Regions from separate parts of the Vogesella facilis genome, predicted to be linked through region 2. Evidence: riboswitches for the same ligand, from Rfam matches in the RefSeq annotation. Region 2 holds a riboswitch; the other holds the start of a gene.
What was found. A riboswitch is a leader RNA that binds a small molecule or an ion and turns the genes downstream of it on or off. The one in region 2 is predicted to bind cobalamin.
Positions count from the first base shown of each region.

Region 1: another riboswitch for cobalamin. It lies ahead of ACFOLG_RS08175 (TonB-dependent receptor domain-containing protein); the one in region 2 lies ahead of ACFOLG_RS03385 (HoxN/HupN/NixA family nickel/cobalt transporter).

Region 1 is NZ_JBHRXN010000020.1:32,209-46,618, forward strand. Features, by position in the region: gene ACFOLG_RS08165 (cobalamin-binding protein) at 1-464, opposite strand, end outside; gene cobU (bifunctional adenosylcobinamide kinase/adenosylcobinamide-phosphate guanylyltransferase) at 461-991, opposite strand; gene ACFOLG_RS08175 (TonB-dependent receptor domain-containing protein) at 1,002-2,831, opposite strand; cobalamin riboswitch at 2,955-3,155, opposite strand; gene cobT (nicotinate-nucleotide--dimethylbenzimidazole phosphoribosyltransferase) at 3,303-4,334, shown strand; gene ACFOLG_RS08185 (histidine phosphatase family protein) at 4,331-4,939, shown strand; gene ACFOLG_RS08190 (adenosylcobinamide-GDP ribazoletransferase) at 5,010-5,891, shown strand; gene speB (agmatinase) at 5,983-6,948, opposite strand; gene ACFOLG_RS08200 (YjgN family protein) at 7,143-8,243, shown strand; gene ACFOLG_RS08205 (M48 family metallopeptidase) at 8,237-9,262, shown strand; gene ACFOLG_RS08210 (PhoX family protein) at 9,470-11,431, opposite strand; gene ACFOLG_RS08215 (SPOR domain-containing protein) at 11,598-12,485, opposite strand; gene ACFOLG_RS08220 (type III pantothenate kinase) at 12,485-13,195, opposite strand; gene ACFOLG_RS08225 (biotin--[acetyl-CoA-carboxylase] ligase) at 13,192-14,157, opposite strand; gene rfaE2 (D-glycero-beta-D-manno-heptose 1-phosphate adenylyltransferase) at 14,154-14,410, opposite strand, start outside.
Region 2 is NZ_JBHRXN010000009.1:112,877-128,631, reverse strand. Features, by position in the region: gene ACFOLG_RS03450 (DUF1329 domain-containing protein) at 1-650, opposite strand, end outside; gene ACFOLG_RS03445 (DUF1302 domain-containing protein) at 667-2,307, opposite strand; gene ACFOLG_RS03440 (SMP-30/gluconolactonase/LRE family protein) at 2,373-3,389, opposite strand; gene ACFOLG_RS03435 (amidohydrolase family protein) at 3,382-4,557, opposite strand; gene ACFOLG_RS03430 (LysR family transcriptional regulator) at 4,888-5,796, shown strand; gene ACFOLG_RS03425 (hypothetical protein) at 6,098-6,229, opposite strand; gene ACFOLG_RS03420 (chromate transporter) at 6,253-7,443, opposite strand; gene ACFOLG_RS03415 (chromate resistance protein ChrB domain-containing protein) at 7,480-8,433, opposite strand; gene ACFOLG_RS03410 (metal-sensing transcriptional repressor) at 8,626-8,895, shown strand; gene ACFOLG_RS03405 (DMT family transporter) at 8,950-9,999, shown strand; gene ACFOLG_RS03400 (cobyric acid synthase) at 10,243-11,718, opposite strand; gene cbiB (adenosylcobinamide-phosphate synthase CbiB) at 11,851-12,789, shown strand; gene cobD (threonine-phosphate decarboxylase CobD) at 12,782-13,789, shown strand; cobalamin riboswitch at 13,803-13,982, shown strand; gene ACFOLG_RS03385 (HoxN/HupN/NixA family nickel/cobalt transporter) at 14,085-15,140, shown strand; gene ACFOLG_RS03380 ((2Fe-2S) ferredoxin domain-containing protein) at 15,190-15,519, shown strand; gene ACFOLG_RS03375 (cobaltochelatase subunit CobN) at 15,516-15,755, shown strand, end outside.

The DNA.
Region 1 (14,410 bases), on a different contig from region 2:
TCATATTGCCGTGCGGCAGCTTCGGCCGGCGCGGCGCGGCCGGTCAGCGTACCCAGCCGGCGCAACTCGCTGGCGACATCCGCCAGCGCCACCGGCGCGCTGATGTAGACCGGAATGCCCAGCTCGCGCAGCCGTGCCAGCTCGCGGCCATTGCCGCCATCGCGCCAGGCCAGCACCAGGTCCGGCCGCTGGCGCAGTATCGCCTCCAGACTGATGCCGCTGTAGCCGCCCACCCGCGGCAACTGCCGCGCCGCCGGCGGGTAATCGCTGTAATCCACCGCCGCCACCAGCTGCCGCTCGGCGCCGATGGCGTACAGGTCTTCCACCAGATGCGGCGACAACGCCACGATGCGCCGTGCCGGCGCCGGCAGGCTCAGCAACTGCCCCAGCCCGTCGCGCACGCCAACCTGCGCCCCCACCGGCAACGCCGCCAGCAGCCAGGCGGCCAACAGCAGCCGCCTCATGCCGCGCCTTTCAGGCACAAAGGTTGGCCGCATGCCACCAGCGTCACCTGCTGGCACACGGCCGCCAGCGCCTGGTTCAGCCAGCCCAGTTCGTCGACGAACACGCGGGTTTCCTCGCCCAGCGGCACCACGCCCCAGCCGATCTCATTGCTTACCAGCAGCACGCGGGCCGGCGTCACGGCCAGCGCTGCCAGCAAGGCATCGCGCTGCTGCTGCCAGCCGGCCCGGTCAAAACCGCCATCCGCGCCGAAGAAGCGCATCAGCCACATGCCGATGCAGTCCACCAGCAACAGTTCACCGACACCGGCAGTGGCGATCGCCGCTGCCAGTTCCCGCCCCGGCTCGTGCAGCTGCCAGCCGGCCGGGCGGCGCGACTGGTGCTGCGCGATGCGCGCGGCAAACGCCTCGTCACCGGCGCGCCGCTCGGCGGTAGCCACATAGCGCACCGGCCCGGCATGCGCCAGCGCCAGTTGTTCGGCAAAGCGGCTCTTGCCGCTGCGGGCGCCGCCGGTGATGAGGTGTTGCATCGAAACTCACTTAGTTGCTGTAACGGGCAGTCAGCAGCCAGCCACGACCCGCCTGGTTGTAGCCCTTGGCGGTTTCGTACTGTTTGTCGGCAATATTGGTCAGACGGGTACCGATGGTCCAGTGCGGGTTCAGCTGGTAATCGGCCCCCAGGTTAACCACACCATAGCCATCCAGATACTCGCTATTGCTGCTATTGGCAGGACGGCGGCCACTGAAGCGCCATTCGGCAGTCCAGCGTGTACGCGCCTGCTGCAGCCCGGCGGTAACGCCGCCAAACAGCTTGGCGCGGTTTTTCAGCAATTTGCCGCTGTCCAGGTCGCGGGCACGCTGCGATGTCAGGTTGGCCGCAACTGAGAAAACACCGAACGCACTGCCAGTCTCCAGCGTTTGTCCGGAGATACGGGCGCGACCAATGTTGTTTACTGTCGAGTAATCGTCGGTTGTTTCAATCAGGTTATCGATTTTGTTATCGAATGCCGTCAGCTTTACAAAATTGGCACCTTGCCGCCAATCTATCGCCAGTTCCCGGTTGGTCGCCTCTTCCGGTTTCAGGTTAGGGTTGCCCTGGTAGCCATAAGAAAGCGGGTAGTACAGATCATTGAATGTCGGCGCCTTGTAGGCCGTGCCATAAGCCGCACGCAGCAGCCAACCCTCGGCAGGAACAAAGCCATAGCCAATCTGGCCGGTACGCTTGCCACCAAACTGCGAGTTATCGTCATAACGCACACTGCCTTGCAGGCGATGGGCACCAAATTCGCCCTGGTAGCCGGCAAAGGCCGCGTTGACGCTACGGCTGGTGGTGGTAAAGGCCGTCGAGCTCAGCACGTGCTGTTCGACATTGGAGACACCTACAGTCAGCTGCTGGCCCGGCGCCAGCTGGATATCACTCTGCCACAGCCATTCATCCTGACGGGTTTCAAAGGTGCTGTCAGACTGGTCGAAGTTGCCATTGGTGTAGCTGATGGAACGGTCATCAGTATGGCTGTAGCGCAATGTGCTCAGCCAGTCGCCGGTTAGCTGATCCTTCAGCTCCACACTCTGGCCGGCTAGACGGGCATGTTCTTCATCCTGCGCGTCAGGGCTGGAGTCGTACTCGGAAATCGCCTCGGTCTGGTATAGCGTTACGCCAATGCTGTGACCGGCAGCCCACTCGTGTTGCACGCTGGCCAAATAAGTAGTGTTGTCGTAACCGTCACGATCCGGGTTATAGCCGTAGGACACCCCAGAATTGGTTGCCGAAAAACCATTGGTCTGGTTGTGGTCGAATGCCAGGCTATAGCTGGTGCTACCGGTTTTGCCACTGATGCCGGCACCGACCTGGCGTTTGCCATCTGAACCAACACCGACATTGGTCTGCACGTTCGGCTCGCCGTCGCCTTTCTTGGTGAAAATCTGGATCACGCCACCGATGGCGTCGGCACCATACAGGCTGGACGCTGGGCCGCGCACAATCTCGATGCGCTCCACCGCCGCCAGCGGGATGTACTGCAGCGAAGTGCTACCCGCGGTAGCAGACACAATCCGCATGCCATCCACCAGCACCAACACATGACCGGAATTGGTGCCACGCAGATAGATGCCGCCGGACTTGCCTTCACCACCGTTGTTATAGATTTCCACCGCTGCCTGCCGTGCCAGGAACTCCGGCAGACTCAGGCTGCCGGACTGCTCGATTTCCTCGCGGCCCAGCACGGTCACATCGGACAGCACCTTGGCAACCGGGGTCGATACGCGCGTGGCAGTCACCACCACTTCATCCAGCTGGGTAACGGAGGCGGCCAGCGCGGCCGGGGCACAGGCCAGCGCTACCAGCGCGGCCAACGGTTTGTAGTTGAACATTTGAGTCACACTCCAGGTAGAAAAAAACGGAGTGCGGAGAAATACAAGGACGCACGCAAGCGGTGGGAATAGCTGCGAACTGTCAGATCGCCTCCCCGCGATGCTCCAGCATGGACGCGATTCCGCCGCGTCCGACTGCAGGCCGGTCTCCGGGCTGGGCCGTGCGGGGCGACGCCTTCCCGCCCATCGGGCAGTGGCTTGTGGTCGCTCCTGGATGACGCGCGTCATCAGGCCTTACCGTTGCGGGGACAGCGCCGGACTTGCACCGGCTTCCCGTTTCATCCGGCCTGTTACATGCCGGACACCTGCAGGACACAGATTATACCCGCTGCCGGCAGTGGCTGCCGCAGCGCGCGGCGATTTGCTTATTCCGGCGCAAGACATTGCCAGCGGGCGGGGCCTGCCGTATGGTCGCGCCATCATCATCCGCCGGCTGCGCGCCAATGCGCGCCGCGGCAGCAAGGAAACCCCATGCCCCGCATCCCCGCCCCCGATCTCGCCGCCCGTCACGCCGCCGCAGCGCGCCAGCAACAGCTGACCAAACCCGCCGGCAGCCTGGGCAAGCTGGAAGAACTCGCCATCACCCTAGCCGGCCTGCAAGGCCGCGACATCCCGCAGCCGCTGCAGCCAGCCATCACCGTGTTCGCCGGCGATCACGGCGTGTGCGCCGACGGCGTGTCCGCCTACCCGCCGGAGGTCACCGCCGCCATGGTGGCCAACTTCGTGCACGGCGGCGCCGCCATCAGCGTGTTGGCGCGCGCCAATCAGACGCGACTGGAAGTGGTGGATGCCGGCGTGGCTGCCGACCTGGCCGCTCTACCCATCGTGCACGCCAAGGTGCGCGCCGGCAGCGGCAACATCCGCCGCGAGCCGGCGATGAGCGCCGAGCAGTGCGCCGCCGCGCTGGAGGTTGGCCGCATGGCCGCGCGCCGCGCCATTGCCGACGGCGCCAACCTGCTGATCGCCGGCGACATGGGCATCGGCAACACCACGCCGTCGGCGGCGCTGATCTGCCGGCTAAGCGGCCACAGCCCGGAGGCCATCGTCGGCCGCGGCACCGGCGTGGGTGATACCGCGCTGGCGCACAAGCGCCAGGTGGTGGCCGACGCGCTGGCGCGCGTGGCGCCGGATCTGGACGGCCAGGCGCTGCTGGCCGAGCTGGGCGGGCTGGAAATCGCCGCCATCGCCGGCTTCTACCTGGAAGGCGCGGCGCAGGGCGTGCCGCTGCTGCTGGATGGCTTCATCAGCACTGCCGCCGCGCTGGCGGCGCAGGCCATCGATCCGGATCTCACCCCGTGGCTGCTGGCCAGCCACTGCTCGCAGGAAACCGGCCACGCGCTGGCGCTGGCGGCGCTGGGGCTGTCGCCGCTGCTCGACTTCGGCCTGCGCCTGGGCGAAGGCTCCGGCGCGGCGCTGGCGATTCCGCTGCTGCAGCAGGCCATCGCCCTGCACGCCGGCATGGCCACCTTTGCCGAGGCCGGCGTGGCCGGTAAAAACGAGTGAACCCCTACACCCTGACCCTGCTGCGCCACGGCGACATCGACCACCGCGGCCGGCTGATCGGCAGCACGGACCTGCCACTGAACGATGTCGGCCGCACGGCGATGGCCGCCAGCTGGCAGCGCATCGTGCGGCATGCGCCGGTCACCGCCATCGCCACCTCGCCGCTGCTGCGCTGCCGCGAGTTCGCCGTGCAGCAGGCGCTGGCCTGCGGCGTGCCGCTGCATGTGGCGCCGCTGCTGGCCGAATGCGATTTCGGCAGCTGGGAGCAGCGCCCGCTGGCCGATATCGCCGCCGAAACGCCGGACTGGCAGACGCTGCTGGCGCGCGGCCTGCTGACGCCGGCAGGCGGCGAGCGCTTCGACGCCTTCCGCCGCCGCGTGCTAGCGGGCTTTGCCGGCTGGATGCGCGAAGCGCGCGGCAGCCACCGCGTGCTGGTGAGCCACGGCGGCGTGATCAACGTGCTGCTGGCCGAGCTGCTGGGCACCGACTTCAACGTCGCCCGGCTGATGGCGGTGCAGCGCGGCGGCTTCGCGCAGCTGTCCATCCTCGACGGCCACCCGGCCTACCTGCTGCGGCTGGAAACGCCGGAGCCGCCGCCGCGCTAAGCCGCGCAGCCATCTCGGCGGCACTTCGGCGATACTGTGTAGTGCGCGACGGCCACCTGCCGCCGTCGCCATGCACCAACGCCGCAGCCGCGCCGCCGTGCCGTTGCACCACGACCAACGCCGCCTTGCGGCCAACCTGTCCCTGCCCATGCGTTCGCTGATTCTTGCCATCCAGTTCCTGACCCGGCTGCCCACGCCGCAGCTCAAACATTTCGACCCGGCCTGGCTGGCCGACGCCGCGCGCTGGTTCGCCGCGGTGGGCGTACTGGTGGGCGCCGCGGTGTGGCTGGCGCTGCTGGCCGGCAGCCTGATTGATCCGTGGCTGGCGGCACTGCTGGGGCTGCTGGCCTGGCTGTGGGTAACCGGCGGCCTGCATATCGACGGCCTGGCCGACCTCGCCGACGCGCTGGGCGCTGCCCACCGCTCGCGCGAACGTTTCCTCGAGGTACTGAAAGATCCGCACCTGGGCAGCTTCGGCGTGATGAGCATGGCGCTGCAGCTGCTCGCCAAGCTGGTGCTGCTGATGCTGCTGGTGCAGCATGCGCTACCGGCAGAGGGTATTTCCCCGGCTGCGCTGGGCGGGTCCGGGCTAGCAGACGGACTGGCCGCCAGGCTTATCACGCTTGCGGCCAACCTTGCACCGCTGCTGCTGCTGCCGGCGTGGCCGCGGCTGTTCGCCGTGGCCTGGTCGGCAACGCTGCCCAGCCTGGCGCCCGGCAGCGGCGAGCGCTTCGCCTGGCGCACGCACTGGCCCAGCTTCTGGCTGTCCGCGCTGCTGCTGGCCGCCGCCTCGTGGTGGCTGGCGCCGCCACTGCTGCTGGCGCCGCTGGCTGGGCTGTGCTGGTGGGGCTATCTCAAACGCAAACTCGGCGGCATGAGCGGCGACTGCCTCGGCGCCGGCATCGAAGTGTGCGAGAGCCTGCTGCTGTTGCTGCTGCTCGTCCCGCACTGAAGCGGCCAGCCCATGAAAAAACCGCGCCCGGTCTGCACCCGGCGCGGTTTCTGTTTGCGGCCAACGTTGGCCGCATGGGCTGGCAGCCTGCTTACAGCTTGCCTGCCACCTTCTTGTTACGCATCAGGCACAGCATGTCACAGGCGATGTGCGCGGCGGCGAGGGCGGTGATTTCGCTCTGGTCGTAGCTGGGCGCCACTTCCACCACGTCCATGCCGACGATGTTGAGATCGCCCAGGTTGCGGATGATCTTCAGCGCCTGCGCGGTGCTGAGGCCGCCCGGTACCGGGGTGCCGGTACCCGGCGCCGCGGCCGGGTCCAGGCAGTCGATATCGAAGGTGACGTACACCGGCGCGTCGCCGATGGTCTTCTTGATCTCGGCGATGGTGGCGTCCACGCCGTTGTCGTGCACCCACGGCGCGTCCAGCACGTTGATGCCCATGAAGTCGTCGTTCCAGGTTCGGATGCCGACCTGTACCGATTTCGCCGGGTCCACCAGGCCTTCCTTCACCGCCTTGTAGAACATGGTGCCGTGGTTCAGGCTGTCCGGCTCGTCGTCCGGCCAGGTATCGCAGTGCGCATCGAAGTGCAACAATGCCAATGGCTTGCCATACTTCTCGGCGTGCGCGATCAGCAGCGGGTAGGTAACGAAGTGGTCGCCGCCGAAGGTGAGCATCTTGGCGCCAGAGGCCAGGATGGTACGGGCATGCTCGATGATGGACGGCTTGATGGTGAGCGGGTTGTGCGCATCGAACCAGCAATCGCCGTAGTCGACCACCGCCAGGTCGTCAAACGGGTCGAAGCCCCACGGGTAGGGCTTCAGTTCCGCCAGCTGCACGCTGGCGGCGCGGATGGCCTGCGGGCCCTGGCGCGCGCCGGAACGGAAGGTCACGGACAGGTCCAGCGGAATGCCGGAAACCACCACGTCCACGCCGTCCAGATTGCGCGTGTAATTGCGGCGCATGAACGACAGCACGCCGGCGTAAGTGTTTTCGATGGAAGAGCCGTACAGGCTTTGACGACGGATGGCACCGTCACCCTTGATGAGGTCAGTCATGAAACGCTCCGGAACAGAGCACGCCGGCCGCTGCGATGATTGTTTGGGCCGCGGGCCGACGATTCCCGTCCATCTTGCACAGCCGACGGGTGGAGGCTGCCGCGCCCCTCGGCGCAGGAGTGCGCAGTGTGCCGTGTTGCCGCAGCAACGGCAAGCTTGTGATGGAAAATTAAACACTTAACCGGGAGTACGCGATGCACGACACCGCCGCAGCACTACAACCGCCGCGCAAGGACTGCCTGCCGTTCGAGTTCAGCGCCAGCACTAGCGGCTACTACCGGCTGTGGCTGGGCAATATGCTGCTGACGGTGCTGACGCTGGGGCTGTATTCGGCCTGGGCCAAGGTACGCACGCAGCGCTTTCTGTACGGTCACACCCGCTTGGCCGGCGGCCGCTTCGACTATCACGGCAAGCCCGGCGCCATCCTGAAAGGCCGGCTGCTGATGCTGGCGCTGTTCACGCTGTGGCAGCTGTCCGGCCGTTGGTCGCCCGCGCTGCAGGGCATGCTGGGCCTGGCCGCCTTCGCCATCGCGCCCTGGATCGCGGTGCAGGCGATGCGCTTCCGCCTGGCCAATACCAGCTGGAACCAGCTGCGGCTGCGCTTCAGCGGCCAGGTACGCCCGGCCTACTGGGTGTTCTTCAAGAGCTGGCTGACCACCGCGCTGTCCTTCGGCCTGCTGTGGCCACGCGCCATGCTGATCAAGCGCCGCTACCTGCTGCAACACAGCACGCTGGGGCAGGCCAGCCTGAAGCAGCATGACTGTATCGGCCGCCTGTACCTGGCCGGGCTGGGCAGCCTGCTCAGCGCCTTGCTGTATCTGGCCGCCCTCGGCGCGCTCGGTGCCCTGATCTGGCAAACCGGCAACGCCATCGGCCTGCCCGCCATCGTCAACCGGCTGTTCGGCGCCGGCAGCATGCACAGCGTCGACTTCACCTTCATCGGCGCCATGCTGCTGGCCTGGCTGCTGGCCAGCATGGGCTACGCGAACATGGCCATCCAGCGCGTGCTGCTGAACCACACCACGCTGGAACTGCACGGCCAGTCGCACCGCATCGAGTGCTGGCTGCGCACCGGCCACATGCTGTGGCTGCATCTCTCCAACGCGCTGGCGCTGCTGTGCAGCCTGGGCCTGGCCTGGCCGTGGCTGCGCATCCGCAGCCTGCGCACGCTGCTGGAGCACAGCGCGCTGTTCGGCGCCGGCGATCTGGCCAGCCTGCATGCCGATCTCAACGCACTGGACGACGCCCGTGGCGACGAACTGGCCGAGCTGCTGGAACTGGATCTGGGATGGTGACCATCGCGGCCTGGTGGCGGGACGGCAAAAGCCCGCAAGCCCGTGCGGCCAACGTTGGCCGCAGCGACGACGAGCTGGTGGTCAGCGCCGGCAACGACAGCCGCCGCTACCTGCTGCGCGAGGTGCGACTGGAGGCCGGCGTCGACACCCTGCCGGACATGCTGCAGCTGCCGGACGGCAGCACGCTGGAGGTGGCCGACCGGGTGGCGATCCGCCGCCTGCTGGGCGGCCTGCCACTGGCGGAGCGCGGCAGCCACTGGCTGCTGCACAGCTGGCGTGCGCTGCTGGGCACCCTGCTGGCGGCCATCGCCGTGTGCTGGGCCGCCTGGCGCTACGGGCTGCCGCTGCTGGCCGGCGTGCTGGTGCAGTGGATACCGCCCAGCAGCGAACAGCAGCTGGCCGCGCACACCCTGGACTGGCTGCAGCAACAGGAACTGATCCACCCCAGCCAGCTGCCCGTCGCGCGGCAACAGGCGCTGCAGGCGCGACTGGCGGCGCTGCTGCCAGCGGACAGCCGCTACCGCTACACCCTGCTGCTGCGCGATGCGCCGGACATCGGCGCCAATGCCTTCGCACTGCCCGGCGGCAGCATTGTCGTGACCGACCAGCTGCTGCAAGTGGTGACCCGCGCCGACGAGCTGGATGCCATCCTAGCGCACGAAGCCGGCCATGTGGAGGCGCGTCACGGCCTGCGCAGCGCGCTGGAAAGCGCAGGGGTGCTGGCCGCACTGACGCTGATCACCGGCGATGCCAGCAGCCTCACCGTGCTGCTGCCGATGGCGCTGGCCAATGCCAGCTACAGCCGCGAACACGAGCGCGAGGCCGACCGCTTCGCCTTCGCCGCCCTGCGCCGCCACGGCCTGTCGCCCTGTCTGCTGGGCTACGGCTTGCAACGCATCGAGCGCGCGGCGCTGTCCGGCCAGGAGGCGGCGGCCGGCCAACACAGCTGGTTCGCCAGCCACCCGGCCACCAGCGACCGCAGCCAGCCCGACGGCCAACGTTGCCCGCCACTGCCATGAACAAGGCCCGGCAATGCCGGGCCTGTATGACGTTACCGTGGCTGCCGTTTAGAAACGCACACCCAGGTTGATACCCAGTTCCTTAATCAAAAACCACTATTTGTTGCGTCGCAACAACCCATGTCCCCACGCCACCCGGCAATTCTGCCGGCAGAAAAAACAAAACCGCCCTGCAATGCAGGGCGGTTTTCCAGGCACGCGGTCGGTTTAGCTGCCGATCACGCCGCCATCCCGCTTGCGTACCACCACGGTGGCGGCACGCGGGCGGCCGGCCGCCGGGCCATCCGGCCAGCTGGAGATCGCCGTCGGCTTGGCCGGGTCGTTGCGCTCGGAATCCGGCTCACCCGGGTGCTGGATGTTGACGAACATGGTCTTGTTGTCCGGGGTGAACGCCAGGCCGGTGATCTCGCAACCGTTCGGGCCGGAGAGGAAGCGGCGGAATTCGCCGCTTTCCGGCACCACCGCCACCATCTGGTTGTTGCCCATGCCCTTGTATTCCTTCATGTTCACCGTGGAGGTGGACACGTCGGTCTGCACCCACAGCACGCCGTTGTGGTCGAACTTCAGGCCGTCCGGGCTACCGAAGGCATCGCCCTTGATATTGCCGACATGCTCCGGCTTGGCGGCGTCCGGGCGCCCGGCCAGCGCGAAGATGTCCCACTTGAAGCCGGTGGCGGTGGCATCGCCGCCGTTTTCGTTCCAGCGGATGATGTGACCGAACAGGTTGCTGTTGCGCGGGTTGGCCGCATCGGTGCCCGGCTTGCCGTCCTTGCCGCGGTCGGAGTTGTTGGTCAGCGTGCAGTACACCTCGCCCGGCTTGTGGCTGTGCACGGCGATCCATTCCGGGCGGTCCATCTTGGTGGCGCCGAGGAGGTCGGCAGCCAGGCGCGCCTTGATCACCACGTCGCCCTGATCGGCAAAGCCCTTGTCGGCGGCGAGGCCGTGCTGGCCGTGCACCAGCGGCAGCCACTGGCCGTTGCCGTCGGCGTCGAAGCGCGCCACGTACAGCGTGCCCTCTTCCAGCAGGCTCATATTCGCCTTGCGGTTCTTGGCGTTGTACTTGTTCTTGGAGACGAACTTGTAGATGTACTCGAAGCGCTGGTCGTCGCCCATGTACACCACGGCATGACCGGACGGGGCGATGGTGACGGTGGCGCCCTCGTGCTTGAAGCGGCCCAGTGCGCTGCGCTTCACCGGCTTGGCCTTGGGGTCGAACGGGTCGATTTCCACCACCCAGCCAAAGCGGTTGGCTTCGTTCGGGTTCAGCTGCAGGTCGAAGCGGAAGTCTTCCCACGCCCAGCGGTAGCCGGCGTCCTTGTTGCTGATGCCATAGCGCTTTTCCAGCTCGGTGAGATTGCCGGATTCGTTGACGAACACGCCGTCGAAGTTCTCTTCACAGGTCAGGTAGGTGCCCCACGGCGTCGGGCCGCTGGCGCAGTTCTGGAAGGTGCCGAGGATTTCCACGCCCTGCGGGTCGGCCTCGGTCTTCATCAGCGCGTTGCCGCGCGCCGGGCCACCGATGGCGATCGGGGTGTTGGCGGTGATGCGGCGCGCGTACTTGGACGGGCGCACTACCTGCCAGCCCTTGCCGCTGGCCTCCACCTCGATGATGGACACCCCCACCGCCGCCTGCGCCTTCTTCACCTTGTCGCCGTTCCACGGCTGCATGCCGCCGACGTGCAGCAGGCCGTCGTCGGTGTATTCGTGGTTGATGGCCATCAGGCCATGCTTGGAGCCGGTCGCCCCCAGCGGCAGCGGGAAGTAGGCCATGCCGTCGTGGTGCATGCCGGCCTGCACCGCCTGCTCGGCGGCGCTGTTGGACGCGTCCTGCTTGAAGGCCGGCATACTGCCGGCGATGCCCACCGGGTCGCCCCAGGCATACAGCACCTCCGCCACATAGCCGTCCGGCACCACTACCTTGTCGTCGAAACCGAACGGCACCGGCTTGAAGCCCAGTTGCGGCAGCTTGTGCGCGAACGGCAGCGGCGCCGCCTCGGCCAGCGCGGCAAAGCTGCCGGCCAGCACGCCGGCCAGCCCGGCGGCGCCGGAACCCTTCAGCAGGCCGCGACGGGAAAAGCGCGCTTCCAGCACATCGGAAAGCAGCGGATTGGCAGATACGTTGGCCGCGGCTTCGACACCGTGGTGTTTGATTTTGTAGCTGTCGGACATGTTGACCTCGTTGGACGGCAAGCATTGGTTTGAGCGTTGCCCACCATAAGCGATCAACATGACAGCCCGATCAAACGGTCATGACAAAAACATGGCAGATTGATGACAGCACCGCCGGCGTCCGGGCCGCCATAAAAAAGGCAGACCCGTGGGTCTGCCTGTGGGGCTAGCGGCAATCCTGCAGCACGATGCCCGGTAGCAAGCGCTGCTGCAGCGCCTGCAGTCGCGCCAGGGTCGCCTCGTCCAGCGCCTTGAAGCTCAAGGTGGTGACCCGCGCCCGCTCGCCACGGACATCCAGCTTGGCCTTGTCGTAGCCGGCTTCCTTGAGGCGCTGCAACAGCGCCTGCGCGGCATCCAGCTTGCTGAACAGCCCCAGCGACAAGTGGTTCTTGAACTCGCCGGCGGTCTTGACGATGTAGCTGTCGAAGCCCTTGCTGCGTAGCTCGGACACCAGGGTCTGCGTCTCGGCCTGGGTCGCCAGCGGCGGGTAGAACACCCAGATGCGACCGGAGCCGCGCAGCTCTTCCTTCACGCTGGCCGCCGGCGCGGTGCTCAACTGCAGCGACGGCAAGCCGCCCTGCACCCGCTCCAGCTGTTTGGGGTCCAGCGGCCCCCAGTTGCGGCACAGCTTGGCCGCGGCGGTAGCGCTACCCACTGGCTTGGACTCGGCCGGCTTGGCCGGCGCCAGTGGCTTGCTGTCCGCCAACTTGCCATCTGCCGGCTTGCTGGCGCTGGCCGGCGGCGTCACGCTGGCGGCAAGCGCGGGCTTGGCCGCGGGTTTCGACGTGGCGGCGGCAGGCTGCGATGCCGCCGGGCGCTCCAACGGCAACGTGGCCACCGCCGGCGCCGATGCCGGCAGTGCCAGTGGCGCGGACGCGGTTTCCGCCAGCGCGGCGGAGGCCAGCTGCGGCGGTTTCCAGTCCGGCGGCAGCAGCTTCAGCTGCGCCGCGTTGACTTCCTGCGCCTTCAGGTCGCGCTCCGGTTTTTGTTTGATCAGCGCGTATAACCCCGCGAACAGGTTGAGCACCAATAGTGCCCCCAGTAGCCACTTCATCAGCAGTCTGCCACGCTAGCTAAGCCATAAAGCACCAGATTATCCACGATCCGCGCCTCCGGCGGGAGGGCCGCCGCCAGCCGCGCGGCATCGCCGCCGGTCAGCAGCAGTTGCGGCGTACCTCCGCTGTGTGCCGCCAGTCGCTGCTGCATGCGCTGAATGGCGCCGCACAGCGCGTCGATGGCCCCAGTGGCCAGCGCATCCTCGGTACCTTGCGGAAAGTCGCTGACCATGCCGGCTGCGCGGTCCAGGTTGGCGGTATTCTGCGCCAGCGCCTGCAGCATCAGCCGATAACCGGGCAGGATCAAGCCGCCCAGGTAGTCGCCCTGCGCCGTCAACGCCTCCACCGTCAGCGCCGTGCCGGCACAGGCGATGACCACGTCGCCGGCCAGCAACCGGCGCGCGCCCAGCACTGCCAGCCAGCGGTCGGCGCCCTGCTCCGCCACGTTGCGATAGTGATTGCGCACCCCCAGCGCCGTTTGCTGCGCGCGCTGCCACTGCACCGGCAGCGGGGCAGCCTGCTCGATCTGCTGCCGCACCTGTGCCGATGCCACGTTGGCCGCATACACCGCCGTCAGCGCCAACCCACGCCAGTCCTGCGCCAGCCGCGACAGCGCGTCGTGCGCCAGTGCCGTCACCGGCCCCAGCTGCGTACCATCCCACAGCGCCCACTTCACCCGGCTGTTGCCGACATCGATCAGCAGCTTCATGGCGCCGCCCGCAGGCTGACTTCGCCGACATGGAACACGCGCGGGCCGGCGGCGGTATCCACCTGCAGCGCGCCCTGGCCATCCACGCCCAGCGCCACGCCGGCCACCGGCTCGCCATGGCTGAAACGCAACAGCACCGGCTGCTGCAGGTAGGCGGCGCAGGCCGTCCATTCCGCATGGAAGGCGGCGAAACCGTCACGATCGAAGGTGGCCAGCACCGCGGCCAGCTGGTTCAGCAGCTCGGCCAGCAAGGCGTTGCGGCCAACCTGGTAGCCCGCCTCGGCCAGATTGGCCACCGGCTGATCCACCTCGCCCGGCGACGCCATGTTGAGGCCGATGCCGATCACCACCGCAGCCGGACCCAGCGCATCGCCGGACAGCTCGATCAGAATGCCGGCCAGCTTGCGGCCGTCCAGCAGCACGTCGTTCGGCCATTTCAGCTGCACCGGCACGTCGAAGCGGCGCAAGGCGCGTACCATGGCCACGCCCACCACCAGCGACAGACCCGCCAGGCCGGACAGGCCGCGCTCGAAGCGCCACAGCACCGAGAACGTCAGCCCGGCACCCAGCGGCATCTGCCAGCGGCGCCCCAGGCGGCCGCGGCCGGCGGTCTGCCGCTCGGCCGCCAGCACCAGGCCATGCGGCGCCCCCTGCGCGGCGCGCGTCATCAGCTGGGTATTGGAGGAGTCGACCTCATCGGCGGTGGCCAGCGTCCACACGTTGGCCGCAGACTCATCCAGCCCGGCGCGCACGCGCGCCACTTCCAGCAGCTCGAACGGCTGCGGCAGGCGGTAGCCCTGACCACGCACGCTGAATACGGTGATGCCGAACTCGCTGTCCAGCTGATGCACTGCCTGCCAGATCAGCGTGCGCGAGCAACCCTGTGCCTGCGCCATATCTTCGCCGGAATGAAAGCGTCCATCCGCCAACTGGCGCAGCACGGCAAAGGCGAGGTCGCTCATTGGCCGTCCACGGTACGAATTTTCTTGATGGTGGCGGTGGTGGAGGTATCGAACAGGAAGGGAATAGAGTGCACCTCGCCGCCACGCGCCAGCGTTTCGGCGCTGCCGACGATCTTGTCCACCGTCCAGTCGCCCCCTTTCACCAGCACCTCCGGTTGCACCTGCGCGATCAGCTCCGCCGGGGTGTCGCTGTCGAACCAGGTCACCAGGCTGACGCTCTCCAGCGCCGCCAGTACCGCCGCCCGGTTCAGCT
Region 2 (15,755 bases):
TTGTCGAGCGAGCCATCCTTGAAGTAGTACGGCATCTGGAAGTCGCCGGAGGCAAACACGGTCGGCACGTGCTTGCCGTCGGCGGTGGTCTGCATGCCGCGCACGTCGACGTGGAAGGAGCTGCCGCGCCAGCGCGACAGGTGGTTCCACATGATTTCTTCGCCGCTCTTCGGAATCGGGAACGGAATGCCGCCGTAGGCGCCGGTCAGCTTGTGGTTGACCAGCTTGGCGCGGGTGGCGTTGTCCAAGGTGTTTTCATACACCCACTGCGGCGCGGCCGCGGTACGGTGCGTCTGGTACACCGGCACCTTGAAGGTCTTCGGGTACTTCTTCAGCATCGCCTTGAGGCCATCGGTCAGCTTGTCGTTGTACTGCGCCATATTGTCGGCGGTAATCACGAACAGCGGCTTCTCGTCGGCAAACGGGTCCGGACGGCGGCCGCCGTTCTTGAAACCGGCGCTCGGTTTGGTGCTGCCACCGCTCCAGGCGGGAATGCTGCCATCCTTGTTGCCGGCTTTTTCGGCGCCGAACGGGGTCAGCTCGCCTTTCAGCTTGGCAGCCTCGTCCGCGGACACCGCGGCGTGGGCGCCCGCGGCGGACAACATCAGCGCGGCCAGCACGGTGGCGCGCAGCAGGGTCACTTCTCTCATCTGTGTCTCCTCTTTATTAGAATGTGCGGCGTACCGACAGCGCGATGTAGTCGCGGTCGGCAAGGTTCTGCTTGTAGGAACCGTGACCATTGGCGTCGATGCCGTTGTCCACCGGGCCGAAGTAGTGGGTGTAGCTCAGGCCGAAGCGCCAGTCGTCCAGGTAAGTACCGTTGACCCCGATGCTGAGGTCGCCCACTTTCTCGCCATTGAACGACGCCACCACCGCGGAATTGCCGCTCAGGCCGTAGCCGATGCCGATCGGTACCGACAGGTCCAGCCCCGGCAGTACCTGGCGGTATTTCGGCTCGTACACCACGCGGATATTGGTGGCATCGCGGGTGGCATTGGGGTTGAGCGCCGAGGCGTTCTTGGTGATGGAGGTCATGCGGTTCCAGGCGATTTCACCGAGGAAATCCGCCTCGCGCGCGATCCACGACGGCCCCAGGCTGGCCAGCCAGTTCACCTGCGCATGCGCCGATTTACCAATCGCGTACAACGCGTTGTCGCTGTTGTCGGCGGTGCCGGTCACGTCGATCTGCGCGTCGCTGGCCAGCGGCGTGTTGTGGCGCACCGAGACCTCGGCCGCGACGTTGACGTTCTCGAAGGTGGTGGAGGCGCTCGCACCGAAAGTTTTTACCCCTTCCGGATATACCCAGCGGTATTGCCCGCTCACCGGCAGGATGTAAATCTGCGGCCCGGTCTCGTGGTAGCGTGCGGCATACAGACCGTAGTCGACATCGCCGGAACGCATGCGCAGGCTTACCCCGCCCTGCCCGGAATCCTTGGCCTCGATGTCGCTGGCACGGTCAAGTTTGCCCAGCCCCGGCACGTAGATGCTCTCCGCGCCATCGCTCAGCATGTCGATGCCGGAGAAGTAGCTGCCGGCGCCCGGCAAGCGGGTCTTGTCCCACTCCAGCTTGTAGAACATGCCCAGCGCCACATCCGGGGTGATCTGCAGCTGGGACGACAGCTGGTTCACCGGCCGCATCAGCTCCTGGAACTTGGTATTGGGCACCGACATGGCTTTCACCACGTCGATCGGCGCCATGGCGTTGGCAATGCCGTTGCCGCCAAAGAACAGGCTCTCGCCCCACAGCACGGTGTGGCGGCCCAGGCGGGCGGTCAGCGGCATCCCGGCCAGGTCGGCCTTGCCGAACACGAAGGCATCCAGCAGCTCGGCGTCCTGGCCATGCAGCTTCTTGGTGCCGTCGGTGAATTCGTTGTTGGCCACCGATACGTTGTTGGAGGTGGCCGCCGAATCGTTGTCGTTGCCGCCGTTGTATACCGAGTCGTACCAGGCGGCGCCACTGACGCGGAAGCCGTAGTTTTTCTTGTACACCACGTCCAGCTCGGACAGCAGATCCAGGCGATTGGAAATCACCCCGGCGTTGCGGAAGTTGCGGTCGCCGTCATCGGTGTTGGCAAAGCCGCTGAACGGCGCGGCGGTGAGGCGCGAATCGGCATCCTGCAAGCGATAGGCCGCGGAATACTTCACCGTGTTGTCCCAGCGGATGCTCAGGTCTTCGTTGTCGGTGGCGATCTCGAAGGCCTGGGCGCTGGCTGCGGCCAGGCCGCAGGCGATGGCCAGTACCAGCGGGCGCAGCTGGCTGCGTTTACTGCCCTGGCGACGGTGCGTGTTGATTTGACTGTTTCCCACTGTCTCTCCTCCTGTGTTTGTTGTGCCGCCCGCGCGGGGCGTGCCAGTGGTACTGCGTGCGCTGCTTATTGCCTCCAGTGCGCCAGAGGCTGCCCCGCTACCGGAGCGCGGAAAAAGGGCAGCCGGTCTCCGGCCAGACTACCCAAATACACGGTTTGCAGGTCCGGCCCGCCAAAGGTCAGGCTCGCCATCATCGGCGCCAGCGTGCCCTTGCAGGCGCCCATCAGTTCCGGGGTGGTGGTGCCGGCCTGGTAGTGCTGTTCATAGATGGCCAGAGCCTCGGGGTTGCCGTCGTCCAGCAGCGTGAGCACTTCGCCTTCCGGGGTCAGCGCGATCAGGCGCTCGGTCAGGATCAGGGTGATCCACAGATTGCCGTAGGCGTCGAAGGCAAAGCCGTCGGGGAAGCCGCCGAGGTCGGCCGGGCCGTAGATTTCGCGCGCCAGCTCCTTGCCGTCTGCGCCGATGCGCACGCGGGAGATGCGCCGGGCATTGGTTTCCACCACGTACAGCCACTCTTCGGCGGCATCGAAGCGGATCTCGTTGGTGCCGACAAAACCGTCCGCCACGATGCGAATGCCGTTGTCGTCGATCACGCCGACATAGCCATCGGCGGTTTTTTCATTGATGGAGCGGGTCCACGGCACCTGGCGGGTGGTGACCGAGAACCAGATACGGCCACGCGAATCGCACAGCACGAAGTTGGCCTTGCCCAGCGGCTGGCCGTCGATCTGGTCATACAGCAGCCGCGACTGGCCATCACGGCTCATCAGCTCGATGGCATCAGTGCCGAAATTGGCGATCACGATGTTGCCGTCGCGGTCGAACGCCAGGCCGTTGGGCAAGGTGCCGCCCAGCATGCGCTCGGCGGCCGAGGCATCTGCGGCCAACCCTTTGCCGGCCTGCTGCGCCACCAGGGTCTGGCGGCCATCCGCCGTGATGTGCACCACGCCGCCACGGGCGTCGGCAGTCCACAGCGAGCCATCCGGCTCCGCCAGAATGCACTCCGGCCGCTGCAGGCCTTCGCCGAGGGTGCGGATGGCGGCGCGATCCAGCTGCCAGCCTTTGAGTGGGTTGTTAGCCATGCAAGGTTTCCCCTTTGCCAAGGTGATGGGTGTGGTGATGGGCAGCAGGCGCGGCGGCGCCGGGTGGCGGCAGCGTGATGCCCAGCAGGCGTTCCGCATTGCCATGCAGCAAGGCGGCGCGCTGCGCGGCCGTCAGCTCGGTGAGTTCGCCCAGCAGCTGGTGCAGCTCATAGCTGCCCATATCGAACGGGTAGTCGGTGCCGAGCACCACCTGCGAAATGCCCACTTGCGCGATCAGCGCCCGCAATGCCTGCGGCTGGTACACCAGCGAGTCGAACCAGATTTGGGAGAGATATTCGCTGGGCGCCTTGGCGCAGCCGCCCGCCTCCGGCCGCACGCGGTAGCCGTGGTCGCTGCGCCCGGGATAAAACGGCAGGTAGCCGCCGCCGTGTGCGGCCAACAGTTTCAGGCCGGGATGGCGGTCCAGCGTGCCGCTGAAGATCAGCTGCGACAGCGCGATGGTGGTCTCCAGCGGCTGGCCGATCAGATTGGAGAGGTAATACGGCGCCAGCCGTGGCCCCAGACTGCTGCCGAACGGATGGATGAACACCACGCAGCCCAGCGCCTCCGCCTTGGCCCAGAATGGCGCAAACGCTTCGTCGGACAGCTCGAGCCCGGCAATGCAGGTGGAAATCTCGACCCCGCGCAGGCCAAGCTGCCGCACCGCCACCTCCAGCTGCTTTACCGCCAGCTGCGGGTGCTGCAGCGACACCGCACCCAGCCCGAGCAAGCGCGCCGGCTGTTCGGCGCACAAGCCGGCAATGGCTTCGTTCTGCAGCGTCACCAGCTGCTCGGCCAGCTCCGGCGGCGCCCAGTTGTTGTATTGCGCCGGGGACGGGCTGACGAGCTGGATATCCACGCCCATGGCATCCATGTCCGCCAGGCGGGCACTCAGGCTGGTCAGACGCGGGGCAGCCGCCGGCAGCATGTGCTGCAGGTTGTGCTGCACCGAGGCCGGCCCCGTGCTGCGATCGAATGCGCTCTTTTCCGCCAGCCGAGCCGGCTGCTCGGCCACCAGCGCCTCTGCCGCCGGTACAAATGCGTGACAGTGCACATCCACCGTCAGCTGCGACGGCACGCGCGCCGCTGCGGCCTGTTTGGCCTTGCCGGCTGCGGCGCAATCCGGCAAGCAGCCGGCGCCACAGGTATGCAGCTGGATGGTATTCATCGCCACCCCACCTGCCCGGCATGGGCTGCCATTACAACAGTCGTTGCGAGCATGCCCGCGCCGTGCCAACGGCACATGCCACGGGTGGCGCAGCTCCCGCCACCGACCGGCATGCCTGCACTACCGTCCACACTCATCGCCATGTTCTCGCCCTCTATCCTGTTGCGTGGTTCGCTGCTCACCGCGGTAACCAGGTATTCCGGCCAGCGCATCGACAGCGTTTGAACAGAGCATAGAGTGGCGCTCAACATCCGTTAAATCGTTTGTTACTATGTCATGTATCGAAGATGTGGATACCTAAGCCACGACGAAACCGGAACTGGACCCCAGATGCGCTTCAATCGCCTAGACCTGAATTTGCTGGTGGTGCTCGACGCCCTGCTCACCGAACAGAACATCACTCGCGCCGGACAGCAGGTGTTCCTCAGCCAGTCGGCCACCAGTGGCGCACTGGCCCGGCTGCGGGAGTTTTTCAACGATGAATTGCTGGTGCAGGTTGGCAGAAAAATGGTACTGACGCCGCTGGGGGAAAGCCTGGTGAAGCCGGTGCGCAGCATCCTGCTGCAGGTGCAGACTACGATTGAGCAGCGCCCCGAGTTCGACCCGACGCAGTCGCAGCGCAAGTTCACCTTCATCATGTCCGACTACACCGCGATGGTGCTGATGCCGGCAGTCGTCCGCCAAGCAGCCAAAATCGCACCCGGCATCACCTTTGAACTGATCACACCGACTGATGCGCCGATAGAAGAACTGGAGAATGGCAACGCTGATTTTCTGCTGCTGCCAAGCAATGCCATCTCGGAAAAGCACCCGAGCTGCAGCATTTTCTCGGAAGACTTTGTCTGTATCTGCTGCCGCGACAATCAGCAGATCGAAGAGGAAATCAGCATCGACCAGTACCTGAAACTTGGCCATGTGATTGTGAGTTTTGGCTCGCTACGGCGCCCCAGCGTAGATACCTGGCTACTGGAAAAATACGGTATTGATCGCCGGCCGGAAATTACCGTTCCCACCTTCACCGCCGTGCCGCAGTATGTAATTGGCACATCGCGCATTGCCACCATCCACCGGCGGCTAGCCAATTTTTGGGCCCAGCATCTGCCCATCCGCATCCTGCCAACCCCTATCGCCATCCCGACCATGGGCTGGAGCCTGCAGTGGCACCAGTACAAGGACATCGACCCTGCCACGCACTGGGTCAAGCAGATGATTCAGGATACGGCAGCGGACATGTACTGACTCTGAATCGCCCCGGCGTTTCGAGATACTGCAGTCACTGCCCCATGGCTTTTTCAATAACTTTGTAGAGAAGTCAGATTTTTTCAGAAATTCTTCGCCGATTCAGCTTCGCTGTGAGTTCACAAAGATGAAAAAAGCCTTGTCTGGCAAGGCAGGAAATTTTCACTAACTTTCCCTCCCTACATATAGGGGGCGGATTAATTAAAAAATCTGGGCACGAGACGTGAAATGCCCGTCCCTCCCAGCCGCAACGACCCCGCGTCCGAGAGGTCGCGGCACAAGGCTCGCAGCGATATTGGCCCTACTTACCAAGGGTGCTTTGTACCTTTAGCGCGCCGCTGTAATTGTTCTCGTGGTGGCTACGGATCAGCTGCTCGGACAGACCATTGAGGTTGGCCGCATCGCAGGCCAACGGTTGGATCTGGTAAGTCATGGGCACTCTCCTTCCGGTCGATGTCAGTGATGCAGCAGCGGGTACAGCAGCAGGCCGATCGCAGCGGCACCACCGACGATCACCGGCTCTTGCAGCTTCTTGAAACGCCACAGCAACAAGACGGTGCCAAGCGCCAGCAGCACGGTGGGCACGTCAATCAGCGAACGTTTGGCGATCACGATGACGGAGCCGGTGATCGCACCGACCGCCGCAGCGGTGATGCCGTTCACGAATGCCACCACCCCCGGCAACTTGCCATACTTCTTGAAGTACGGTGCAGGCAGCACGGTGAACAGGTAGCACGGCAGGAAGGTGCCCAGCGCCGCCACGCAGGCACCTGGCAGCCCGGCGACCAGGTAGCCGATGAAGCCCACCGTGATCACCACCGGCCCCGGCGTGATCATGGCGACGGCAACGGCATCGACGAACTGCTTGTCGTTGAGCCAGTGATGCTCAGTTACTACGCCGCCGTAGAGGAACGGCACGATGGCCAGTCCAGAACCGAACACGAACGCCCCGGCCTTGGCGAAGAAGACGCCAATCTGGCCCAGCAACGATAAATCCAGCTCGGCCAGCAAGCCGCTGATGCTCGGCAACTGGGCAACGGCGACCGCATTCATGCTGCCTTTGCCCAGCCATTTGGGCGGCGCATTCCAGAGCCAGCTCACGATACCGGCCGCCAGGAACAGCCAGGCGATTTCCGACTCGGTGACCACCGTGACGGCGAGCAGGGTCAGAAAGATGGCCCACAGCAGCTTGTCCTTGCCGACGCTCTTGGTAGTCAGCTTGTGGGCGCTGATCGCAATGATGCCGATCACCGCGGCACCGACCCCGTAGAACACGGCCTGCATCCATTGCAGTCCGCCAAATTGCTGATAGGCCCAGCCCAGTGCCACCACCATCAGGAACGAGGGCAGCACGAAGGCCAGCCCGACCAGGGTGGCGCCCAGGGTGCGGTAATGCACATAGCCCAGGTAAATGGCGGTTTGTGCGGCCATCGGCCCTGGGGCCAGCTGGGCCAGGGCGATGCCTTCCTTGTAGTCGGACTCGGAGATCCAGTCGAGACGCTCGACCAGGTCGCGGTGCATGTAGCCGACCAGGGCCACCGGCCCGCCGAAACCGAAGGTGCCAAGGCGCAGGAAGTACAGCACCAGCTGCCACAAGGTGTAGGCAGGATGCGTACTGAGGGGCGCGGTATTGCTGGCATTGCTCAAGGTGATCTCCTGCTTCGGAAAGATTGTCAGGGGAGCTTACGGTTTGGCCGTACCCTGGAAATGGGTGTAGAGCGAGTCCAGGACGTTGCTGATGTCAGCCAGCAGCAGGTCATCGTCCGCGATCCGGCTGCGCGCGCCGCCCAGCACGGCTTCGAAGCCGACGCCCTCCGGCACCACGCTGCCGCTGACATCGAGTGCGTGCACCAGCTCACCGAGTCGGGCCAGGGCCGGATCGTGCTCGAAGCCGAAGCTCGCCAGCAGCACCTCGAACGTCACCCGCTCCCCGATATGAGAGAACGTCGCCCCGTCGAAATCGAAGCCCAGCGCTTCCACCGGGCAGGCGTGGATGTCGGTCAGCCAGACGAAGCGAGCCGCGGGGTCGATGAAGCGGCGGATCAGCCAGGCCGAGGCAATTCGATCCACCCATGGCCGCGCCCGGGTGGCCCACAGTCGCTGCTGGTAGTCAGCCAGGGCGCGGCGGGGGATGTCGCCGTCAACCGCCAGTGGCTCATCCGGCGCGTAGTGGCGGGTCAGCCGCTTCTCGGCGTCGTTGCATTGCCGACGGGCCGATTCCAGCGATTCACCGGTAAAAAAGTCGATGGCGGCAATCGCTTCCAGCTCCTTGCGCAGCTGGCGCAGACTGCGCCGGGCTTCGCCCTCCGACGCCGGTAGCTGTGCCAGCAGCGCCGCCAGCGCCTCGCTCCATTGCTGGTAGGCCTCGCTCCGGTCGAACAGCGCCCGCCATTCCGCCTGGGCTGTTGGGTCGTCTTCCACCACCTGCAGCACGTGGGCCATACCATCTGCGGCCAACAGCTCATCGCGCAAGTTGACCAGCGCCTGGCGCAGTTCGGGCCGGGCCGGCAACAGGTAGACGCCGTCGCGTAGCGCGGCAGCGCCGATCGCTTTCATCTGCCGCCAGAGCCGCACCCGCAGGGTGCCGTTTTGCCCTGCCACGCTGGTGACCAAGGCGAGCCAGTTGATCTGATCCATTGCACCTCCTTTGCAATGAACATTACACCATCTGTAATGTTGGTGATATTACATTTAGCGCAAAACTCATTACACTTACCAGTAACCGACTGGAGGCCGGCACAAGCCTGGACAGTTCAGACGTCAGGAAGTCTTGCTACTGGATCTCGGTTTCCTTGTCTTTTCCTATCCCCCCGGATAGGATGTAAAGCCATGAGCACACACACCTCCCACCCTGACATCATCAAACGGCTCAAGCGCGCCGATGGCCACCTCAAGAGCATCATTGCCATGCTCGAAGAGGGACGCAGCTGCCTGGACATTGTCCAGCAGCTTCAGGCCGTCGAAAGCGCCGTCACCAATGCCAAGAAAATCCTGGTGCATGACCATATCGAGCACTGCCTGGAACACGCGGTGCGCGAGGGCCAGCAAAGCGCGGACGCTACCCTGCGCGAGTTCAAAGAGATCACCAAATACCTGTAGCGGACGTCTGTCCGGCGCGGAACAGGGCGACTACCTGGCAAGTGAGAAATCGTCATGAATTGGAAAGAAGGACTACGCCAGACTGGCGTGCCGGCGGCGCTGGGCGCCGCGCTGTTATTCGGCGCGGGGACGCCGTTTGCCAAGCTGCTGCTGCACAACGTGAACCCATGGCTGCTGGCCGGGCTGCTCTACCTGGGCTCTGGCGTTGGCCTGACACTGTACCGTCGCCTGACGCGGGCGCCAGCCGTCCGCTTGCCGCGCCATGAAGCCCCATGGTTTATCGGGGCCATCGTGTCGGGCGGTGTCATCGGACCGGTGCTGCTGATGCTGGGGCTGACCGGGATGCCCGCTTCCGGGGCGTCGCTGCTGCTCAATGCCGAAGGCGTGTTCACCGCGCTGCTGGCCTGGTTCGCTTTCAAGGAAAACTTCGACCATCGCATTGCCTTGGGGATGGTGGCCATTGTTGCAGGGGCACTGATCCTGAGTTGGCCGGGCGAGGCACGCTTCGCTGGCGTGTGGCCGGCACTGGCGATAGTTGGCGCTTGCTTCGCCTGGGGTATCGACAACAACCTGACCCGCAAGGTCTCCCTGACGGATGCCACCTGGATCGCCTCGGTCAAAGGGCTGGCGGCCGGTTCGGTCAACCTGGCGCTGGCGTTAATGCTGGGGGCGTCTCTGCCGCCGCTACCCAACCTTGCCGGCGCCATGATCGTTGGCTTCCTTGCCTATGGTGTGAGCCTGGCGCTGTTCGTGGTAGCGCTGCGTCACCTCGGTACGGCTCGCACCGGTGCCTATTTCTCGGTTGCGCCGTTCTTCGGTGCGCTGCTGGCGCTGGCCATGGGGGAACCGATCACCCTACCGCTGTTGCTTGCCGGTGGCTTGATGGCGCTCGGCATCTGGCTGCACCTCACCGAACGCCACGAACATGAACACACGCATGAAGCGTTGGAACATGAGCACGAGCACGTGCATGATGCGCATCACCAACACAAGCATGACTATCCGGTTGCACCAGACACCAAGCACCGGCATCAGCATCGGCACGATGTGCTGACACATTCCCATCCGCATTTCCCTGACTCGCACCACAGGCATAAGCACTGACCTAACGGTCCACTCTGGGGGCACCTGCAGGCATTCATCACATAGCGATGGATCGTCCGCTTAGGCCGACGCCCTGCCGGTGACGCTCGCTTGACTGCCGGGAGGTCGGCCAAAGCGGACAGCCACAAGCAGAGGTGAGTGCGCCTACCTTTTTGCACAAAGCGGCTACTCGACAGCCAATGTAAGAGCAGACAGTCTTACCTCAGCTTTCAGACACACCCTCCAGCTGATGTAGTCGACCGATCAGGCAGGAAAATCCGCAGACTGCAGTACACCAAGAGAATCCAGCTTGAGATGCCGTTCAAGCATGTCGGCAAGGCGGTCAATATGCTTATCCCGCTCGGCGCGGTAGTCATGCGCCGCCGGCTGCTGCAGCCCGGCCCAGCGCAGCAAGGCCTGGCAAGCCTCCGGGTGGTCGAACAGGCCATGCAGGTAGCTGCCCAGCACCTGGCCGTCGGCAGACACCGCACCGTCACAGCCGCCGGCCAGCGTGACAGCCGGCTTATCCAGCGCCGGGCCGCTCGACACGCCCATGTGTATCTCGTAGCCGCTTACCGCTGCGTCAGCAAATGCCAGCCGTCCTTCAGCCTGGGCCAGCCGCTTGTGAGCAGTCAATGTGGTTTCCATATCCAGCAGGCCAAAGCCGATTGAGCTGCCGGCAGGGCCTTCCAGCCCGAATGGATCATGGAGTTGCCTGCCCAGCATCTGGAAGCCACCACAGATGCCGATCAACTTACCGCCATAGCGCAAGTGGCGATGGATGGCGGGCTCCCAGCCATTGGCACGCAACCAGTCGAGATCATGACGAACGTTCTTGCTACCGGGCAGTACCATCAGGTCGGCCGGCGGGATCGTTTCGCCGGCACGCACCACGCTCACCGCCACCTGCGGGTGCAGCCGCAGCGCATCGAAATCGGTGTGATTACTCAGCCGCGGCAGCGCCGGCACCACCACGCGCAAGCGCTGGACGGCGCCCGCTGCCGGCAGCGCGGCGCCCTGGCTCAGGCTGTCCTCGGCTTCGATATGCAGCCCCTGCAGGTACGGCAGCACGCCCAGCACCGGCTTGCCGGTATGTTGCTCCAGCCAGTCTATGCCGGGCTGCAGCAGGGCCACGTCGCCGCGAAAGCGGTTGATCACCAGCCCTACCACCCTGGCCCGCTCGCTCGGCGACAACAGCGCCAGCGTGCCCACCAGGTGGGCAAACACGCCGCCACGGTCAATGTCGGCCACCAGCAGCACCGGGCAGTCCACCGCCTCGGCAAAGCCCATATTGGCGATATCGCCCTCGCGCAGGTTGATCTCGGCCGGGCTGCCCGCCCCCTCCACCACCACGCACTGGTACTGTGCGGCCAGCCTTTGATGCGACTCCAGCACTGCCTGCATCGCGCGCGGCTTGTAGGCGTGGTAACTGCGCGCATCCATGTTCGACAGCACCCGCCCCTGCACGATCACCTGCGAACCGGTATTACTGTTGGGTTTGAGCAGGATGGGGTTCATGTCGGTGTGCGGCTCGATGCCGCAGGCCAGCGCCTGCACCGCTTGCGAGCGGCCGATCTCGCCACCGTCCACCGTCACCGCGCTGTTGAGCGCCATATTCTGCGGTTTGAACGGCGCCACCCGGATACCTCGTCGCGCCAGCAGGCGGCACAGCCCGGTGGCAAGCGTGCTCTTACCGGCATCGGATGTGGTCCCCATGATCATCAGGGTTTTGGCTGGCATGGCTAAACTCCGTACGCTTTTTCGGGCATTGGCCCTAGAATTGCGGTCTTTCGATTCGGCTGTCGGTAGCCAGATCGCGCCCCGGGCGCGGCAGCACCGACCAGAACGGCCGAGATTATATAGGCGCATCCGGTGTTCACTTCCGTTTTTCTGCTGCTGGCGGTACTGCTCGACAAACTGCTGGGCGAGCCGCGCCGCTGGCATCCGCTGGTGGGTTTCGGCAGCCTGGTGCGGCGCGTCGAGGCGGCGCTCTACCCGGCCGACCCCGGCCACGCATCCATGCTGCAAATGCGGCTGCGCGGCGTGCTCGGCATTGCCTTACTGCTGTTGCCGTTCAGCCTGCTGGCAGCCCTGCTGGCGCGGCTGCCCTACCTTGGCGGCGTTGCCAGCGTCGCGCTGCTCTACCTCGCCATTGGCGCCAGGAGCCTGGGCCAGCACGCGCAGGCGGTGGTCGATGCGCTGCACGGCAACGATCTGCCGCTGGCCCGCCAGCGGGTCGGCATGATCGTCAGCCGCGAAACCGCTACGTTGGCCGCACCGGACGTGGCGCGCGCCACCATTGAATCGGTACTGGAAAACGGCAGCGACGCGGTGTTCGCCGCAGTGTTCTGGTTCCTGCTGCTGGGCGCACCGGGTGTGGTGCTGTACCGGCTCGCCAATACCCTGGACGCGATGTGGGGCTACAAAAACCAGCGCTACCTGCACTTTGGCTGGGCCGCGGCACGCTTTGACGATGTAATGAACTACATTCCGGCCCGGCTCACCGCCCTGACCTACATCGTTCTTGGCAATCTCCGCGACGGCTGGCGCTGCTGGCGCCAGCAGGCGCCCACCTGGTACAGCCCGAACGCCGGCCCGGTGATGGCCGCCGGCGCCGGCGCGCTCGGCGTGACGTTGGGCGGCGCCGCCCGCTACCACGGCAGCCTGAAGCAGCGCCCTGCGTTAGGGGTTGGCCGCATGCCCGGCACGCACGACATCAGCCGCGCGATACGGCTGGTCGACCACGGTCTGGTGCTGTGGGTGGCTCTGGCGCTGCTGGCCGGCACAATGATGGAGCTGAGCGGTGCTTGAACACGGAGGCGGCATTCTCGCCGCGGCGCGGCGCTACGGCATCCCGCAGCAACAATGGCTGGACCTGTCCACCGGGCTGAACCCGCACGGCTGGCCGGTACCCGCGCTGCCTGCCAGCTGCTGGCAGCGCCTGCCAGAAGAGCACGACGGCCTGGAGGACGCCGCCGCCGGCTATTACGGCAATGCCAGCCTATTGCCGGTGGCCGGCTCGCAGGCGGCCATCCAGGCGCTGCCGCTGCTGCGACCGGCTGGCTGCGTGGGGCTATTGGCCACCAGCTATGCCGAGCATGCCCATGCCTGGCAGCGTCACGGGCACCAGGTCGAAAAACTGACCCCCGAGCAGATAGACGCGGCGCTGCCGCAGCTAGACGTACTGTTGCTGGTGAACCCGAACAACCCGACCGGCGCCCGCTTTGCGGCGGCGACCCTGCTGCGCTGGCATGCCGCCCTGGCCGCACGCGGCGGCTGGCTGATCGTCGATGAGGCGTTCATGGACTGTGCGCCCGCCGACAGCCTGGTACCGCAAAGCGGGGCTGCGGGCCTGATCGTGCTGCGCTCGCTCGGCAAGTTCTTCGGCCTTGCCGGCGTCAGGGTCGGCTTCGTATTCGCCTGGCGCGAACTGCTCGACGCCTTGCGCGAGGCCCTGGGACCCTGGACGCTGGCGGGGCCGGCGCGCGCCGCGGCCCGGCTTGCCCTGCTCGATACCGGCTGGCACGCCGACACGCGCAGCCTGCTCGCGGCCGAGGGAAACCGCCTCGCCACCCTGCTGCACGCGCATGGCCTGCCGCCAAGCGGCGGCACAGCGCTGTTCCAGTGGCTGGACCACCCGCAAGCGCCCGCCCTGCATGAATTCCTGGCACGGCGGGGCATACTCTGCCGCTTTTTCGCCGGGTCGCACAGCGTGCGCTTCGGCCTGCCGGCCGACGAGCCAGGCTGGCGGCGCCTCGCAGACGCGCTGCAGGCCTTTCACGCCGCCCGGCAGGGTTCCCATTCCAGCTAGCGTCACGTATCATCCGCCACCAGCAAATGATGGCGCCCATACGGGTTAAACGGGAATGCGGTTCAATGCCGCAGCTGCCCCCGCAACTGTAAGTGACGAGCCAGCGCAACAGCACCACTGGGCCCAACCCGGGAAGGTCGCGCACCGGCAATGACGCACGAGCCAGGAGACCGGCCATCACTTTCAGTCGACGTGGGTTGAAACCGGGCGGGGTGTACCGGGGGATAACAGCGAACGGCCGAAACCAGTCGTTCAGTCCTCTCTCGCGGCGATACTCCTAGTTGAGGTATCTCATATGGCTTCGCTGCACGCTGCCCGATCCGTCCGGCGGACACTGTCCACCAGCCGGGCCTCCGCCTTGCTGCTGCTGGGCCTTGTTGCGGCCAACCTGCTCGCCTGGAGCTGGGCGCTGACCGCCTTCAGCGGCCACCCCGCCCTGCTCAGTACCGCCCTGCTGGCCTACCTGTTCGGTCTGCGCCACGCGGTGGACGCCGACCACATCGCCGCCATCGACAATACCGTGCGCAAGCTGATGCAGCAGCAGCAGCGCCCGCTTGGCGTGGGCTTCTTCTTCTCGCTGGGCCATTCGGCCGTGGTCATCATCGCCGTCGCACTGATCGTGTTCGCCACCGCCACCCTGCAGAGCCACGTCATCGGCTTCAAGCAGATCGGCAGCGTGATCGGCACCAGCGTGTCGGCACTGTTCCTGCTGGGCATCGCCCTGATCAACCTGTCGGTGCTGCGCGACGTGTGGCAGCACTTTCGCCGCGTCCGTCGCGGCGAACGCATCGACGAAGCGCAACTCGACCTGCTGCTGGGCAATCGCGGCCTGCTGGCCCGCATGCTGCGCCCGCTGTTCCGGCTGGTAACGAAGAGCTGGCACCTGTTCCCGATCGGCTTCCTGTTCGGGCTGGGCTTTGACACCGCCACCGAAATCGGCCTGTTCGCCATGGCTGCCGCCCATACCAGCGACGGCATCCCCCTGTGGCACCTGATGGTGTTTCCGGTGCTGTTCACCGCCGGCATGGCGCTGATCGACACCATCGACAGCATGCTGATGGTCGGCGCCTACGGCTGGGCCTTCGTCAACCCGGTGCGCAAGCTCTGGTACAACCTGACCATCACCCTGATATCGGTAATCGTTGCCGTGGCGATTGGCGGCCTGGAAGCACTGGGGCTGATCGCCGACCGCTTCGCGCTGTCCGGCGGCGTATGGGACTGGATCACCGCGCTCAACGAGAACCTGGCCCACTTCGGCTACTTTGTGATTGCACTGTTCATGGCGAGCTGGGCAATCTCGGCCGCCATCTACAAGTGGAAGCGCTTCGACAGCCTGACCGAAGCGCGCTAACCCTTAGCCGGACGCCCCGTCGCGTCCGGCACATTCCCGCCGCGACCCAATGAGAACCCACGACAAACACGTGCTGATGTGCACCGGCCCGCGCTGTACCGAAAACGGCGCCGAGGCCGAGGCCATGTTCAAGCAGCTCGGCCAGGCCATAGACGCCTGCGAAGGCCTGCGCGCCAAGCGCACCCGCACCCATTGCTTCGCCGTCTGCAAGGAAGGCCCCATCGTCGCCGTGTACCCGGACGGCACCTGGTACCGCAAGGTGGACGCCAGCGCCATCCAGCGCATCGTCAGCGAACACCTGCGCGACGGCCACCCGGTGGCGCCGCTGATCTTCCACCAACTCGGCATCGGCGATGTCGAACCGAAGGATGAAGCATGAGCGCCCGCATCGTACTGCTTAGCCACGCCGGCACCGACCTGTCCGCGCTGGCACGCGCCCGCGCGCTGCTGCCGGACGACTTTGCCGCCGTCGAGGCGGTGAACCTGCAAACCGTGGACAGCCCGGCGCGCATGGAAGCGCTGCTTGGCTCAACGTTGGCCGCAGCACGCGTGCTGCTGGTACGCCTGCTCGGCCGCGCCAGCGCCGTGCCCGGCTTTGACGCGCTGCGCCGCGAC